2 regions of the Exiguobacterium sp. s16 genome follow, and region 2 is predicted to be linked to the other one. Evidence: a T-box and tRNA genes for the amino acid it is inferred to sense, from the RefSeq annotation. Region 2 holds a T-box; the other holds one or more tRNA genes.
What was found. The T-box of region 2 lies ahead of KNP86_RS01110 (valine--tRNA ligase). A T-box ahead of a tRNA ligase gene usually reads a tRNA of that ligase, here a tRNA-Val.
Positions count from the first base shown of each region.

Region 1: it encodes a tRNA-Val, which carries the amino acid that the T-box ahead of KNP86_RS01110 (valine--tRNA ligase) is inferred to sense. The anticodon was not compared.

Region 1 covers NZ_JACSLM010000005.1:129,768-134,189, forward strand. Annotated here, with positions in the region: gene feoB (ferrous iron transport protein B) at 1-1,457, shown strand, start outside; gene KNP86_RS10875 (hypothetical protein) at 1,473-1,670, shown strand; gene KNP86_RS10880 (DUF554 domain-containing protein) at 1,717-2,421, opposite strand; tRNA gene KNP86_RS10885 (tRNA-Val) at 2,579-2,651, opposite strand; gene KNP86_RS10890 (GNAT family N-acetyltransferase) at 2,739-3,296, opposite strand; gene KNP86_RS10895 (DMT family transporter) at 3,364-3,678, opposite strand; gene KNP86_RS10900 (DMT family transporter) at 3,675-4,019, opposite strand; gene KNP86_RS10905 (TetR/AcrR family transcriptional regulator) at 4,016-4,422, opposite strand, start outside.
Region 2 covers NZ_JACSLM010000001.1:207,326-211,747, forward strand. Annotated here, with positions in the region: gene KNP86_RS01095 (uroporphyrinogen-III synthase) at 1-77, shown strand, start outside; gene hemB (porphobilinogen synthase) at 74-1,054, shown strand; gene hemL (glutamate-1-semialdehyde 2,1-aminomutase) at 1,051-2,355, shown strand; T-box leader at 2,403-2,623, shown strand; gene KNP86_RS01110 (valine--tRNA ligase) at 2,679-4,422, shown strand, end outside.

The DNA of each region.
Region 1 (4,422 bases), on a different contig from region 2:
GAGCGATTCAACAAATTTTGGACGCGATCGGCCGCTCCGACCGTGACCGCTGGGTCGCTGTCCAATACTTGGCTGGAAACCGCGTCATTTCCGAGCTACTTGAGTCTTCAGCACCAACCGTCCTCGCGATTCGAAAGACGTTGGAAATGAAACTCGGTCGCTTCGCTCATGCCCATATCACGGAACGAAGACGCGAGTGGACGAAAGACGTTCGTCAGCACGTCGTCGAGGAACGGAATACCCGGCGCGTCACGCTGACTGATCGCATCGATGCCGTCGTCACACATCCGATCTGGGGCTTACCGATTTTCTTCGCGGTGCTCTATAGCTTGTTCCATATCACGTTCAACTGGGTCGGCGCGCCCTTATCCGATGTATTGGATGGATTGTTGACCGGTCCCCTCACATCGGGAACGAGCTGGTTGTTACAAACGCTCGGGACCTCGTCCTTCATCCAAGCGTTGATCATCGAAGGTGTGATCGCCGGTGTCGGCGGCGTCCTCGTCTTCGTGCCGCAAATCTTTGTGCTCTTTTTCTTCATCTCATTCTTAGAGGACTCAGGATATATGGCGCGCGTCGCCATCGTCATGGATCGTTTCATGCAACTCGTTGGACTGAACGGGAAAAGCTTCATCCCGATGATCATCGGCTTCGGCTGCAACGTCCCGGGTATCATGGCCGCCCGAACGATCGAGGAGGAGCGCGAACGGCTGGTGACGATATTCATTTCACCGTTCATGTCTTGCTCTGCACGTCTACCGATTTACGCCGTCTTTGCTGCTAGCTTTTTTGCATCGAATCAAGCGCTCGTCGTCCTGTCGCTCTATATGTTAGGAATCATCTTGGCATTGATCATCGCTAAAATTTTTACGTCCCTCTTGGCCGCAGAAGACCGAAATAGCCTCTTTATCGTCGAACAACCTCCTTACCGGGTCCCTCAGGGGTTGACGCTTTGGCGCAGCACGTGGCAAAAAGCAAAAGGGTTCGTCCGAAAAGCCGGTACGTTCATCTTTGGAGGTTCCGTCTTCATTTGGTTGCTCGCTTATTCCGGCCCAAATGGGTTCGACGTGCCGATGGACGAGAGTTTTCTCGCCATGGTCGGTGGCGTCATCGCGACGTTGTTGGTACCGCTCGGATTTGGGACCTGGCAAGCGGGCGCTGCACTCATCACCGGTTTTTTGGCGAAAGAAGTCGTCGTTTCGACGATGGCGATCATCTATGCGGTCAGTGAATCCGATTTGTCGGCTTCATTATTTCCCGTGTTCACTCCGTTGAGCGCGTATAGCTTCATGGCGTTCGTCTTGCTTTATGTGCCGTGCCTGGCGACCGTTGCTGTCATTCGGCGCGAGGTAGGAAGCGCCAAGCTGACGTGGGTCGCTAGCCTTTACGGATTAGGCGTGGCGTATGTCGTATCGTTGCTCATCTACCAAATCGGCCGTCTACTCGGATTTTCGTGACAAGGAGGAAATGAGATGTCTTTATTTGATCTATTGATTGGCCTTGGCGTCTTCGGATACGCCGTTTATGCGCTTGGTCGATACACACGAAAAGCAAAAGGCGGGAAATGTGCCACTTGTGAGATCAAACCGACGTGCACATCATCCTGTGAGGCCGCCGACTGGGATCAACTCATCACCGAGGCTTTACGTTCCAACTCAAAAAAGTCATGACCTATACAAAAATGGACGGGCGCGTTTTTTGCGCCCGTCCATTTGTTCATTGAAAGATATGTAACACGGTGACGATGACGGCGACCATCAAAATCCCCGGCAATAGATTCGCGACGCGAATCCGAGTGATGCCGACCAAATTTAAACCGATCGCGACGATCATGACGCCGCCGGTCGCTGTCATTTCTAAAATAAAGTCATCCATGAGCGATTCCGGGATAAACTTCATGATTTGGATGGCGAGCAAGGCGATTGCCCCTTGGTATAAGAGAACCGGGACGGCCGAGAACATGACCCCAATCCCTAGCGTCGAGCTAAGGACGAGTGCCGTGAAGCCGTCAATCAATCCTTTTGTATAGAGGACATCATGGTCCCCGCGCAATCCACTGTCGAGTGCCCCGATGACCGCCATCGCCCCGATGACGAAGATGAGCGTCGCCGTGATGAAGCCTTCGGCGATACTCGACTTGCTCTTGCCGCCGAGTCGGCGTTCTAATTGATAGCCGACCTCGTTCAACTTCTCATCAAGTTTCCACCATTCGCCGAGCGCCGCCCCGATGACGAGACTGCCGATGACGATTAAAAAGTTCTCACTCTTCATCCCCATTTGAATCCCCAGCAAGACGACGGCGAGACCGATGGCTGCGGTGACCGTCTCTTTCATTCGTTCGGGGATGCGGTGAAATAAAAGTCCAAGTAATGTGCCAATCACGATCAACGCCGCGTTGACGATTGTTCCGGTTAAGACCATCGTATAACTCCCCGTTTCTGTATGTATTGAGAGGAATATACCAACTGTGTATGTAGACTGTCAATTGAAAGAAAAACAAAAAAAGCCACTTCTCGCAAGAAGTGGCGTCGCGGAAACCCACGTTCCTATGGGTTTCGCATCGGGTTTGGCACCCAAGTGATTCTGACTGGGCTCGAACCAGCGACCTCTACCCTGTCAAGGTAGCGCTCTCCCAGCTGAGCTACAGAATCAGGTCGTGTCCTCTCTTAAGGACACTATTAATATATCAAGAAACTAATGCCTTGGCAACTGTTTTTTAAAACTTTTTTTACTTTTTTTCAACGCGTCATTTCTTCCCGTTTCATATGGCGGCATAACCGCTCTAAATCACCGGCATATACCGAGACGAGCATGCCTTGATACTCGGTGTCACGGTCCCAATGCAATCCGTTCGCTTTCGCGACTCGTTGCGATGGGACGTTATCCGGATGAATCAAGGAAATGATCTCTTTCTCACCTTCTTCGAACGCATGACGCATAAGGCGAGCCGCTGCCTCGCGTCCGTAGCCCATATGCCAATGCTTCGGCGCCAACCAATATCCGACTTCAAGTTCAATCGTGCCGTCGAGTTCATGGAGCAACGTGCCGGCATGACCGATCGGCTCGTCATTTTCATGCGACATCAATTTGAGCAACCCGGTTTGACGACCCGTCTGATAGCGGGCCAACTGGCGCTCGAACCATTCGATCGTCTGTTCATCCGTATATGGCTTTCCGTCCGGGCTAATGAAACGCATCACGCGCGGATCTTGGAGTAGCGATTTCACGAAATAAAAATCAGCAATCGTGTAAGGTTCGAGTCGTAGACGCTCGGATTGCAGTTTGATATGACTCATCGTCCCCGCCCCTTTCGTTCACAGTCTGAACTATTCAATTCCCGTTTTTATTCGAAGCTAATCCTGATCACGCGACAACTTTCAATCCGATGACGCTTCCGATAATAAGCAATAAGAAGAAGATGCGCCACTGGTCCCGGGATTCGTTCAAGTACAGCATGCCGAGCACGACCCCGCCGGCCGCCCCAATCCCGACCCAAATCGAATACGCCAATCCGAGCGGGAGCGTCTCGAGCGAACGCGACAATAAATAAAAGCTTAAGGCAAACGTTCCGACCGACAAGATCGACCATTTAACAATCTGATAGCCTTTTGATTTACCCATCCAAAAGACGGCCATCATCTCAGCAAGACCCGCACCAATCAAAAATACCCAACTCATGCCGACTCACCTCCCGTCACTTGTTTCAGTCCGACCACACCGATCAGAAGCGTGATGATAAAGACGAGCTTCATCCCGGTGAGCGCCTCGTCGAACAAGAGCGCCCCGACGATGACCGTTCCGACGGCTCCGATGCCGGTAAAGACGGCGTATCCCGTCCCCGCCGGTAAGGTGCGGAACGACATCGCCAACAATCCAAAACTCACAATCAATAATAGAATCGTCATCACGCTCGGACCGAGCACCGTGAACCCGTTCGACAGCTTCATCGTCGTCGCCCAAACGATTTCGAGCAGACCGGCGAGCACGAGCCAAACCCAGGCTAGTTGATCTTGTTTCATGTCCAACCGACTCCTTTCTTGAAAATCGTGAATGCGGCCCGTTGCCGTTTGACGCGATTCGTCTCAAGCGTGAAGAGCGAAAGAAGCGCCCCGTCTAGAAAACAATAGTACGCGTCATACACGTCCTCGAGTGACTGTTCGGGTAAGGCCCCTTGCTCCATCGCCAATCGAAACTGTTCTTTCTCGAACGCTTGCAGTTCCGTCTCGACCGAACCGAGCGTCGTCTCGATGAACGATCGCAACTCGGGCGGTGGGACGAGCAACATCCGCTTCGTCAGCATCCACGTCTCTTCCTCTTCAAAGAAGCGAATCAACGCCTCGACGATCGCCTCGATCCGCTCGAGCGGCGCAGCGTCAACGGAAGCGTCCCGTGCCTCCTGCCAGATGTGTGCATAACGGTTCC
Region 2 (4,422 bases):
CGACGTTACCGGTCCGAGTGCCTGAGTGTTATACTATGGATGCATTAATACAGTGTATAGGGGAGGATTTTTCATGAACCAGTTTGACCGTCACCGTCGCCTTCGTTCATCGAAGTCGATGCGTGCACTCGTACGTGAAAATCATGTTCGGAAAGAAGATTTGATTTACCCGCTCTTCATCATCGAAGGGACAGACATTAAACGTGAAGTCAGCTCGATGCCTGGCGTCTTCAACTTCTCGCTCGACCGTCTCGAGGACGAGATCAAGGAGATCGTCGACCTCGGCATTCAATCGGTGCTCTTGTTCGGCGTGCCGGAACATAAAGATCCGGAAGGTACGGAAGCGTATCACGACCACGGCATCGTCCAAGAAGCGATCCGTAAAGTGAAAGAGTGGGCGCCACAGCTCACGGTCATCGCCGACACGTGCCTATGTGAATACACGTCGACGGGCCACTGCGGCATCGTGAAGAATGGTGACGTCGATAACGACGCGTCGCTACCGCTTCACGTCCAGACGGCGATCACGCAAGCGCAAGCAGGCGCTGACATCATCGCACCAAGCTCGATGATGGACGGCTTCGTCGCCGCCATCCGTGAAGGGCTCGACCAAAACGGATTCAACCATATCCCAATTATGAGTTACGGCGTCAAGTACGCATCGGCGTACTACGGACCGTTCCGTGACGCAGCCCAATCGGCACCTGGTGAAGGTGACCGCAAAGGCTATCAGATGGACCCGGCCAACCGCCGAGAAGCGTTCCGTGAATCACAATCGGACGTCGAGCAAGGTGCTGACTTCATGATCGTCAAACCGGCGCTCGCCTTCATGGACATCATCCGTGACATGCGCGACTCGCTCGATATGCCGATCGTGGCGTATAACGTGAGTGGAGAGTACGCCATGGTCAAAGCGGCTGCTTTGAACGACTGGGTCGATGAGCAACGCATCGTCATGGAGACGATGGTCGGCTTCAAACGGGCCGGTGCGGACCTCATCGTCACGTATTTCGCAAAAGACGTCTGTCGCTATTTGGAAGGAGACTACGCATGACCTACAAACAAACACGCTCAGAAGCAGCGTTCGAACAAGCACGTCCGCTCATGCCGGGCGGGGTGAACAGCCCGGTCCGTGCCTATAAATCAGTCGGCATGACGCCAATCTTCGCTGAACGCGGTGAAGGCTCACGCGTCTACGACATCGATGGCAACGAGTATATCGATTACGTCCTCTCATGGGGACCACTCATCCTCGGTCACCGCGACCCTGTCGTCACGAAGGCGATTCAAGAGCAAGCCGAGAAAGGCTGGACGTTCGGGACACCGACCGAGCTGGAAACGAAAATGGCTGAGCTCGTCATCGAGCGCGTCCCATCAATCGAGATGGTGCGCATGGTCAACTCGGGTACGGAAGCGACGATGGCGGCACTTCGCCTCGCACGCGGCTACACGGGCAAGACGAAAATCTTGAAGTTCGAAGGTTGCTACCATGGTCACGGCGACTCGCTCCTCATCAAGGCCGGTTCGGGCGTCGCGACGCTCGGTCTCCCGGACTCGCCGGGCGTACCGAAAGACTTGGCGAGCCAGACGCTCACGGTGCCGTACAACGATTTGGATGCCCTCCGCATCGCCTTCGAGAAGTTCGGCGACGACATCGCTGGGGTCATCGTCGAACCGGCGGCCGGCAACATGGGCTTCGTGCCACCGCAACCTGGCTTCCTCGAAGGACTCCGCGAGATCACGGAACAATACGGCTCGCTCCTCATCTTTGACGAGGTCATGACCGGATTCCGGGTCGGCTATAACTGTGCCCAAGGTTACTTCGGCGTGACGCCGGATTTGACGTGCCTCGGGAAAGTCATCGGCGGCGGCCTTCCGGTCGGTGCCTATGGCGGGAAACGCGAGATTATGGAACAAATCGCGCCACAAGGACCGATTTACCAGGCAGGGACGCTCTCAGGGAACCCGCTCGCGATGATTGCCGGCTACACGACGTTGTCGCAACTGAAGCCTGAGCACTACGCCGAGTTCGAACGCAAAGCGGACCGTCTCGCCGAAGGCTACACGAAAGCGGCCGAGAAGTATAACATCCCGCACGACACGAACCGGGCCGGCTCGATGTTCGGATTCTTCTTCACGAACGAGAAAGTGACGAACTTCGAGAAGGCGAAGACGGCGAACCTCGACTTGTTCCGCGCTTACTATCAGAAGATGGCGGCGCGCGGCGTGTTCTTGCCACCGTCACAGTTCGAAGGATTGTTCCTCTCGACCGTGCACACGGACGAAGATATCGACTTGACGCTCGCAGCGGTCGACGCGACGTTCAAAGAGCTGCAACAAGAGTTTTCACTGTAATCTTGACGGAAACAGCTTCTGTCGCTACAATTGTTTAACAGATACGAACAAAAGCTACGATGAGGAATAGTACGCAATCAACATCCTTTTTCAGAGACGCGGCCACTTGGTGCGAGGCCGCGAAGGATGGTGCGGAAGTCGCCTCGGAGCTGACCTTTTGAACGAAGTAGGAAGGTCCGGTCCATCGACCGTTATTCGATTTTGAGGGCGCCACCTGTTGGCGAACTAAGGTGGTACCGCGGAAGATACGGCTTCTTTCGTCCTTAGCGTTAAGGACGAGAGTAGCCGTTTTTTTGTCCACATTATTAGAGGAGGTTGGGCATATGGCCAACGAGACAAACGAAATCACCATGCCGACGAAGTACGATCCAAGTGCGACGGAAGCGAAATGGTATGACTACTGGTTAGAGAACGACGTATTCAAAGCAGACGAGGACGATTCAAAACAGCCGTACACGATCGTCATCCCGCCACCGAACGTAACAGGGAAACTTCACCTCGGACACGCGTGGGACACGACGCTCCAAGATTTATTGACGCGCCTCAAGCGCATGCAAGGCTATGACGTCCTCTGGCTCCCAGGGATGGACCACGCCGGTATCGCGACACAAGCGAAAGTCGAACAGAAACTCCGTGAGGACGGCATCATGCGTTACGACCTAGGACGCGAGAAGTTCCTCGAGAAGACGTGGGAATGGAAAGACGAGTACGCCGACACGATCCGTGCCCAATGGTCAAAACTTGGCCTCGGTCTCGACTACTCACGTGAGCGTTTCACGCTCGACGAAGGACTCTCGAAAGCGGTCCAAGAAGTATTCGTCCGCCTTTATGAGAAGGGCTTGATTTACCGCGGCGAGTATATCGTCAACTGGGACCCGGCGCAAAAGACGGCCGTCTCGGATATCGAAGTCATCTATCAAGAAGTCGAAGGCGCATTCTACCACATGAAGTATCCGCTCGCTGACGGCTCAGGCCACATCGAGATCGCGACGACGCGTCCAGAGACGATGCTCGGCGATACGGCCGTTGCCGTCAACCCGAAAGATGAGCGTTACGCGCACCTCGTCGGCAAGACGATCATGCTTCCGGTCATGAACCGTGAGATCCCGATCGTCGCCGACGACTACGTCGACATGGAGTTCGGTACAGGTTGCGTCAAGATCACACCGGCGCACGACCCGAACGACTTTGAGATTGGGAACCGCCACGAGCTCCCGCGCATCCTCGTCATGGATGAAGGCGGCAAGATGAACGAGAACGCCGGCAAGTACGAAGGGCTCGACCGCTTCGAATGCCGCAAGCAACTCGTGAAAGATTTAGAAGCGGACGGCACGCTCGTCAAGATCGAGCCGCACACGCACTCGGTCGGACACTCGGAACGTTCAGGCGCGGTCATCGAGCCGTATCTTTCGAAACAGTGGTTCGTCGACATGGAGCCGCTCGCGAAAGCAGCACTCGAAGCACAAGGACATGACGATACGAAAGTCAACTTCGTCCCAGAGCGGTTCGAAGGCACATACCTCCGTTGGATGGAGAACATCCGCGATTGGTGTATCAGCCGCCAACTCTGGTGGGGCCACCGCATCCCGGCGTGGTACCACAACGAGACAGGAGAAATCTATGTAGGTAAAGAAGCACCGGCTGACAGTGAGAACTGGCACCAAGACGAAGACGTGCTCGACACATGGTTCTCGTCAGCGCTCTGGCCGTTCTCGACGATGGGCTGGCCGGACACGGACTCAGCAGACTTCAAACGTTACTTCCCGACGAGCGCGCTCGTCACGGGTTACGACATCATCTTCTTCTGGGTATCGCGCATGATCTTCCAATCGCTCGAGTTCACTGGGAAGCAGCCGTTCAACGACGTGCTCATCCACGGTCTCATCCGCGACTCGGAAGGCCGCAAAATGTCGAAATCGCTCGGAAACGGCGTCGACCCGATGGAAGTCATCGACCAATACGGCGCGGACTCGCTCCGCTGGTTCCTCCTCACAGGATCGACACCAGGGAACGACCTTCGCTTCTATTGGGAGAAGATCGAGTCGACATGGAACTTCGCGAACAAGA